Regions from separate parts of the Mesorhizobium sp. C372A genome, predicted to be linked through region 2. Evidence: riboswitches for the same ligand, from Rfam matches in the RefSeq annotation. Region 2 holds a riboswitch; the other holds the start of a gene.
The links. Region 2 has a riboswitch for S-adenosylmethionine ahead of metX (homoserine O-acetyltransferase MetX). Riboswitches for the same ligand answer to the same signal wherever they lie in the genome.
Positions count from the first base shown of each region.

Region 1 (4,273 bases), 1.7 Mb from region 2:
GGATCATCAACGGCGCCCGCAGCGTCTATTCGCTGGCCATGGAAGCCGCGCGCACCGGAACGGGCCTCGCCGCGCTGATCGAGCGCAAGGGGTTCGGTGAAGCGATAGACCTCGACGCCGTCTACAAGAAGGGCCGGCTGGTGTCGCCGATCAACCATCCCGATCCTGCGCATCTGCATCTGACCGGCACCGGCCTGACCCATCTCGGCTCGGCGGCGACGCGCGATTCCATGCACAAGAAGCTCAGCGATGGCGGCGAGGAGCAGCTTACCGATTCCATGAAGATGTTCCGCATGGGGCTCGAAGGCGGCAAGCCGGCCAAGGGCCAGACCGGCGTGCAGCCGGAATGGTTCTACAAGGGCAACGGCACCATGGCGGTGGCGCCGGGCGCCGCACTGATGTCGCCGGCCTTTGCGCAGGACGCCGGCGAGGAGCCGGAAATCGCCGGCATCTATGTCATCGGCGACGACGGCGCGCCGTTCCGCGTCGGCTTCACGCTGTCGAACGAGTTTTCCGATCATGTTACCGAGCGGGTGAACTATCTGTTCCTGGCACATTCCAAACTGCGCAACGCCTCGTTCGGGCCGGAAATCCTGATCGGCGACCTGCCGGCCGACGTCAGGGGCTCATCGCGAATCTATCGCGACAGCAATTTGCTGTGGGAAAAGCCGTTCCTGTCGGGCGAAGCGAACATGTCGCACACAATCGCCAATCTCGAACATCATCACTTCAAATATTCGGCCTTCCGCCAGCCGGGCGACGTGCATGTGCACATGTTCGGCACGGCGACGCTGTCCTTTGCCGACGGCATCAAGACTCAGGCTGGCGACGTGTTCGAGATCGAGGCCGGGGATTTCGGCCTGCCGCTGCGCAACCCGCTGGAGATTGAGCAGCCGGTTAAGGTGGCGGTGAAGGCGCTTTGAGAGCGTAATCTCCCTCCTTGAGGGGGGAGATTGGCAGCGCCCACCGTCAATAAATATCGAAGTCGAAATACTTGGCCTGGATCTTCTTGTAGGTGCCGTCGGCGACGATGGCGTCTATCGCCGCGTTGAGCTTGTCGCGAAGTGCCGTGTCCTCCAGGCGGACAGCGATGCCGGCTTGCGTCTCGGTGCCCTTGACGTCACCGACAAGCTTGCAGCAGCCGTCGCTCGCCTTCTTCAGCCAGTCCATCAGCACGAATTTGTCGGAGATGACGGCGTCGAGACGGCCGTTCTGCAAGTCGGTGATCGCCTCTTCCTGGGTGGGGTAGAGTTTCGCCTCGGCGCCGGCCTTGCCATAGGCGTCCTGCGCATAGTCGGCCTGAGTGGTCGAGGCCTGCGCGCCCACCGTCTTGCCGGCAAGGGCTGCCGGTTCGGTGGAAGTGAGGTCGCTGTCCTTCGGCGCCACCAGCGCCAGCGGCGTCGTGTAGTATTTGTTGGTGAAGGCGACCTGTTTCTTGCGCTCCTCGGTGATGCTCATCGAGGCGATGATGGCGTCGAACTTTTTCGCCTGCAGCGCCGGGATGATGCCGTCCCAGTCCTGGGTGACGATCTCGCACTCGACCTTCATCTGCGCACACAGCGCATTGGCAATGTCGATGTCGAAGCCCTCGATCTTGCCGTCCGCGGTGATGGTGTTGAAGGGCGGATAGGCGCCCTCGGTGCCGATCTTCAATTTCTCCTGCGCCTCAGCCAGCGAGCCGGCCGATATCACCAGCATGGCAGCGCTCGCTGCCGATATGATCCATCTTGAAATCTGCATTTCGGTTCCCCTTGCGCGCCGTTCTCTTGCCGGCCACCGAAAGGCAGCCAAGCATGGTGAGGCAGCGCAGGCAAGTATTTTGCCTGACGGTGATCGAAGGTTCAGCCGGCGGGGCGGAAATGCTTGGAGAGCTTGAGGCCTTGCGCCTGGTAATTCGAGCCGAGATCGGTGCCGTAAAGCGCCTGCGGCCGCTTCAGCATGTGTTCGTAGACCAGCCGGCCGACGATCTGGCCGTGGTCGAGGATGAACGGCACTTCGTGGCTGCGCACTTCGAGCACCGCCCGGCTGCCGGTGCCGCCTGAGGCCGAATGGCCGAAGCCCGGATCGAAGAAGCCGGCATAGTGAACACGGAATTCGCCAACCAGCGGATCGAAGGGCGTCATCTCGGCGGCGTAGAGCGGCGGCACGTGCACGGCTTCGCGGCTGACCAGGATGTAGAACTCGTCCGGGTCGAGCACCAGTTCGCCGGCGCCGCTCTTATAGAGCGGCTCCCAGAAATCGACGGCATCCTGGGCGGCGCGCTTGTCGACATCGACCAAGCCGGTGTGATGCTTGCCGCGATAGCCGACCAGGCCGTTCTGGTCGCCGTCAAGATCGATCGACAGCGCAATGCCGCCGCCGGAAATGTTGGGCGGCTCGGTCGCCACCAGCATCTCGGCGCGGTGCAATTCGTTCAGTTCTGCCTCCGACAACAGCGCGTTGCCGGTGCGAAAGCGGATCTGCGACAGCCTCGATCCGGCGCGTACGACGATCGGGAAGGTGCGCGGACTGACTTCGAGATAAAGCGGCCCGTGATAGCCGGGGGCGATCTTGTCGAACTCATGGCCGCGATCGGTCATCACCCGGGTGAAGATGTCGAGCCGGCCGGTCGAGCTCTTCGGGTTGGCCGAGGCCGACACGTTTGCGGGCAGCGCCAGGCTTTCGAGCAGCGGCACGATGTAGACGCAGCCGGTTTCCAGCACCGCGCCCTCGGCGAGACTGAACTCATGCAATTTCAGCCGGTGAAGCTTGTCGGCCACCAGATGATCGGGACCCGGCAGGAAGGAGGCGCGCACGCGAAAAGCCTTGTCGCCGAGCCTGAGATCGAGGCTCGCCGGCTGCACCTGGTCGACATCGAGCGCGCGCGGCGACTTCAGCGCGCCGGACTGAAACAGCGCGGAAATGTCCTGATCGGGAAGAATGCCTGTCTGCCGCAAAAGGCTGGCTCCGCTCCAAGGTCGGTCTCTTTGTGGCAGGTTCTTGCCGCAAAACCGCTGGATATTATTGCGGAACCTGCCTGGTACAAACCTCTTAATGAAGCCGGCAATTGACGCAAGCGCAGGTGAGGTCTAAAGGGTCGTTATCCCGTGGTGATTTGGCCGGTCGGCTTGCAGCCACGTTAAACAAGTCGCTAAAGGACCGTCGGGCCGCAAGGCCATATGGACCGGTTGCGACTTTCGCGGCCGGTTTTTTTGTGTCTGGAACAAAAGCGATGAGCACCAAGAAGCGTAACTGGAAACCTCAGACCGCACTCGTGCACGGGGGAACGCTGCGTTCCCAGTTCGGCGAGACGTCCGAAGCGATGTACCTCACCCAGGGCTATGTCTACGAGACGGCGCAGGCTGCCGAGGCCCGTTTCAAGGGCGAGGAGCCGGGCTTCATCTATTCGCGCTATGCCAACCCTACCGTCGACATGTTCGAAAAGCGCATGTGCGCGCTGGAGGGTGCCGAAGATGCGCGCGCCACGGCGTCCGGCATGGCGGCGGTGACGGCAGCGCTCCTGTGCAGCGCCAAGGCCGGCGACCATATCGTTGCGGCGCGCGCGCTGTTCGGCTCCTGCCGCTGGGTGGTGGAGACGCTGGCGCCGAAATACGGCATCGAGGCAACGCTGGTCGACGGCACCGACATCGCCAACTGGGAAAAGGCGGTGCGGCCGAACACGAAACTGTTCTTCCTGGAAAGCCCGACCAATCCGACGCTGGAAGTGGTCGACATCGCAGCGGTGGCGGCGCTCGCCACCTCGATCGGCGCCAGGCTGATCGTCGACAATGTCTTTGCCACGCCCTTGCAGCAGAAGCCCTTGCAGCTCGGCGCCCATATCGTCGTCTACTCCGCGACCAAGCACATTGACGGCCAGGGACGCTGTCTCGGCGGCATCATCCTGTCGGACAAGAAATGGATCGACGAGAATTTGCACGACTATTTCCGCCACACCGGCCCGAGCCTGTCGCCGTTCAACGCCTGGACGCTGCTCAAGGGCCTGGAGACGCTGCCGGTTCGGGTGCGCCAGCAGACGGAAAGCGCGGCCAAGATCGCGGATTTCCTGGCAGGACGGCCGGAAATCGCCCGCGTCATCTATCCCGGCCGCGCCGACCACCCGCAGGCCGACATCGTCAAGAAGCAGATGACGGGCGGATCGACGCTGATCTGCCTCGACGTCAAGGGCGGCAAGCAGGCGGCCTTCGCCTTGCAGAACGCGCTCGACATCGTGCTGATCTCCAACAATCTCGGCGACGCCAAGAGCCTGATCACCCATCCGGCGACCACCACGCAC
Region 1 covers NZ_CP100475.1:639,526-643,798, forward strand. The annotation lists gene araD1 (AraD1 family protein) at 1-923, shown strand, start outside; gene NLY42_RS02915 (ABC transporter substrate-binding protein) at 970-1,740, opposite strand; gene NLY42_RS02920 (2'-deoxycytidine 5'-triphosphate deaminase) at 1,842-2,936, opposite strand; SAM riboswitch at 3,077-3,154, shown strand; gene NLY42_RS02925 (O-succinylhomoserine sulfhydrylase) at 3,212-4,273, shown strand, end outside.
Region 1: it holds a riboswitch for S-adenosylmethionine, as region 2 does, so the genes downstream of both, NLY42_RS02925 (O-succinylhomoserine sulfhydrylase) here and metX (homoserine O-acetyltransferase MetX) in region 2, are expected to answer to the same signal.

Region 2 (4,273 bases):
TGGCCGAAGAAATTCCAGAACCACCATGGCATCGACAGGCCGATCTTCTGGCCGTTGCCGTCGAGCGCGGTGGCTTTCTCGACCGAAGCGCCGAGTTCCTCGACCAGATTGACGAAGTCGCGGATGGTGCAGAAATGGATGTTGGGCGTGTCGTACCAGGAATAGGGCAGGTCCGCGGTCACCGGCATCCGGCCATTGACGAACAGCGACAGCCGCACCCGCCAGTGGCCGAAATTGGGGAAGGAGACGATGGCGCGGTTGCCGATTCGCAGCAGCTCGTCGAGCACCAGCTTCGGGTTGCGGGTCGCCTGCAGCGTCTGAGACAGGACGACGAAGTCAAAACCCTTGTCCGGATAGAATTCGAGGTCGGTGTCGGCATCGCCCTGGATGACCGAGAGGCCGCGCGAAACGCATTCATTGACGCCGCGCTGTGACAGCTCCAGCCCGCGGCCGTCGACCTGCTTGGTCTCCTGCAGGAGTTCGAGCAGCAGGCCGTCGCCGGAGCCGACATCGAGCACCCGCGACTGCGGGGGTATCAGGTTGGCCACGACTTCGAGGTCGACGCGCTGGCTGCCATTGACGCTCATGAGGCGAGCCCCCTTGCGCGGGCCGCCGAGCCGATGAAGCCCTTGATGGCGGCAAACAGTTCGGGTTCGTCGAGCAGGAAGGCATCATGGCCGCGGTCGGTGTCGATCTCGACGAAGGAGACCGATGCGCCGGCGGCGTTGAGCGCATGCACGATCGAGCGGCTCTCCTCGGTCGGGAACAGCCAGTCCGAGGTGAAGGACACCAGGCAGAAGCGGGTCTTGGTCCCGGCAAACGCGTCGGCCAACCGGCCGCCATGATCGGCGGCGAGGTCGAAATAATCCATCGAACGGGTCATGTAGAGGTAGGAGTTGGCGTCGAAGCGGTCGACGAATGTCATGCCCTGGTGGCGCAGATAGCTTTCGATCTGGAAATCTGCGTCGAAACCGAAGGTCAGCGCTTCGCGGTCCTGCAGATTGCGGCCGAATTTCCGATGCAGGGCGGCTTCCGACAGATAGGTGATGTGGGCGGCCATGCGCGCCACGGCGAGCCCCTTTTCCGGGCGCTTGCCGTGCTCGAAATATTTGCCGCCATGCCAGTCCGGATCAGCCATGACAGCCTGGCGGCCGACCTCGTGGAAGGCGATGTTCTGCGAGGAATGGCGTGCGCCTGTGGCGATCGGCAGGGCCGAGAAGACGCGCTCGGAATAGCATGACGCCCATTCCAGCACCTGCATGCCGCCCATCGAGCCGCCGAGCACGCAAAACAGCTTTTCGATGCCGAAATGGTCGACCAGCATCAGTTGCGCCCGCACCATGTCGCGGATGGTGATGATTGGCAGGTCGAGGCCGTAGGGCTTGCCGGTGGCGGGATTGGTCGAGGCCGGACCGGTGGAACCGAGGCAGCCGCCGATGACGTTGGAGCAAATGACGAAGAAGCGGTTGGTGTCGATGATCTTGCCGGGACCGATCAGCACTTCCCACCAGCCGGGCTTGCCGGTCACCGGATTGGTGCTGGCGACATGCTGGTCGCCGGTCAGCGCGTGGCAGACCAGGATGGCGTTGGTGCGGGCATCGTTGAGGGCGCCATATGTCTGGTAGGCGATCTGGAACGGCGACAAAAGCGTGCCGGCGTCGAGCTTCAGCGGCTTGTCAGGGCCAAAACGCAACACAGGGCTCGACGGGTTGTCGGCCTCGTTGTTGGTTTTTGTAGCGCGGAGCGCGGCCATGTGACTCTCCTTGCCCGCCGTCAGGCAATAAAAAACCGGCAATGCGATCGCAAAGCCGGTTACGTCACGCAAACGGCCCTTTAGCGAGTTGTTTAACGTGGCTGCAAGCCGACCGGCCAAATCACCACGGAACTGTTGCGTTCTTCTAGAACTCGTGCGGCCCGGCGTCAACGGCCAGCTATTGCCCGCCTCTCGACATTCGCGGCTACGGCTTGTATTTCCGCTGCGGCCTCCGGACGGAGGCATTCTCGATGGATTTGCGACATGGACAAGACAGCGGACAAGGCACGGCCGACGCCCCGCGCGGGCATTATGGACATCGACGCCTATGTGCCGGGCAAGAGCACGGCACCGGCCGGCGTTGCCAAGGTCCATAAATTGTCGTCGAACGAGAACCCGCTCGGCCCGTCGCCGAAGGCGATCGAGGCCGCGCGCGAAGTGGCTGGCAAGCTCGATGTCTATCCCGACGGCACCGCCCGCCGGCTGCGCGAGGCGATCGCCGAGGTGCATGGCCTCAACCCGGCAAACATCATCTGCTCCAACGGTTCCGACGAGATTTTGGGCCTGCTGGCGCAGACCTATCTGGCGCCAGGCGATGAGGCGATTTTTACCGAACATGCCTTCATGGTCTACAAGATCTACATTCAGTCGGCGGGGGCCAAGCCGGTTGCTGTGAAGGAAACCGAGGAGCGCGCCGACGTCGACGCGATCCTGGCCGCGGTGACGCCGCGGACCAAAATCATCTTCCTCGCCAATCCCAACAATCCGACCGGCACCTATCTGCCGTTCCAGGAGGTCCGCCGCCTGCATTCCACGCTCCCGGGCAACGTGCTTCTGGTGCTCGACGCGGCCTATGCCGAATATGTCAGGCGCAATGACTACGAGGCCGGCATCGAGCTGGCGGGCAGCGCACAGAATGTGGTCATGACCCGCACCTTCTCCAAGCTCGGCCTTGGCGGCGCGCGCATCGGCTGGATGTATGGCCCACTGCACATCGTCGATGCCATCAACCGTATCCGCGGCCCTTTCAACGTTAACGCAACAGCGATCGAGGCCGGCATTGCCGCCATCCGCGACCGCGCCCATGTCGAGCGCAGTTCGTTGCACAACGAGACCTGGCTTACCTGGCTGAATGAAGAGCTGACGAAGCTTGGGCTCAGGGTGACGCCCAGCGTCGGCAATTTCGTCCTCATCCACTTTCCCGACGACAAGAAGCATTCGGCTGAGGCGGCGGACGACTACCTCACCCAGCGCGGCTATATATTGCGGCGCGTTACCGGCTATGGCTTTCCCAATGCGCTGCGCATGAGCGTCGGCACCGAAGAAGCCAATCGCGGCGTTATCGACGCCCTCACGACGTTCCTGAAAAGCTGAAACAATGACATCACCGATGTTTGAAAAGATCGCGCTGGTCGGCATCGGCCTGATCGGCTCGTCGCTGGCCCGCGTTATCCGCCGCGAGGGCCTGGCCCGCCATGTCGCCATCGCGACGCGCAGCCCGGCCACGCTGGCGCGGGCGAAGGAGCTCGGTCTTGGCGAGAGCTACACCACCGGCGCCAGGGAAGCGGTCCGCGACGCCGACCTGATCATCGTCTCGGTGCCTGTGGGATCGTCGGGCGAGGTGGCGCAAGAGATCGCGCCGGGGCTGAAAAAGGGCGCCATCCTCACCGATGTCGGTTCGACCAAGGCCTCCGTCATTGCGCAAATGCAGCCCTATGTACCGGACGGCGTGCACTTTATTCCGGGGCACCCGCTGGCAGGTACGGAGAAATCGGGCCCGGATGCGGGTTTCGCCGACCTGTTCGAAAACCGCTGGTGCATCTTCACGCCGCTGCCGGGAACCGATCCGGCCGCGCTGGAAAAGCTGTCGGAATTCTGGCGGCGCTGCGGCTCCAACATCGACTCGATGGACCCGCAGCATCATGACATGACGCTGGCCATCGTTTCGCATCTTCCGCACATCATTGCCTACAACATCGTCGGCACGGCCGACGATCTGGAATCGGTGACCAAGTCGGAAGTGATCAAATATTCGGCTTCCGGTTTCCGCGACTTCACCCGTCTGGCCGCCTCCGACCCGACCATGTGGCGCGACGTGTGCCTGCACAACAAGGATGCCATCCTGGAAATGCTGGCGCGCTTTTCGGAGGACCTCGCCTCGCTGCAGCGGGCGATCCGCTGGGGCGACGGCGACAAGCTGTTCGACCTGTTCACCCGCACCCGGGCCGTTCGCCGTTCGATCATCGAGGCCGGCCAGGATATCGACGTGCCGGATTTCGGCCGGCAGGCGGTGAAAAGTTAAATCTGTTTCAGACGGGCCAGGTCGCCGCGACCATGGCCATTGCCTCGTCCCTGTTTGGCGCCCCCAGCCGGCCGCCGAAGCGCTGGCATTTGAGCGCGGCCGCCGCGCTGGCAAAGCGCAACGCCTGCTCGATCGGCATGGTTTCCGCCAACGCGACAGCAAAGGCGCCGTGGAAGACGTCGCCGGCGGCAAGCGTGTCAACCGCCTTGATCTTCGGC
Region 2 covers NZ_CP100475.1:2,340,497-2,344,769, forward strand. The annotation lists gene metW (methionine biosynthesis protein MetW) at 1-587, opposite strand, end outside; gene metX (homoserine O-acetyltransferase MetX) at 584-1,753, opposite strand; SAM riboswitch at 1,814-1,891, opposite strand; gene hisC (histidinol-phosphate transaminase) at 2,018-3,127, shown strand; gene NLY42_RS11120 (prephenate/arogenate dehydrogenase family protein) at 3,132-4,055, shown strand; gene NLY42_RS11125 (sugar kinase) at 4,063-4,273, opposite strand, start outside.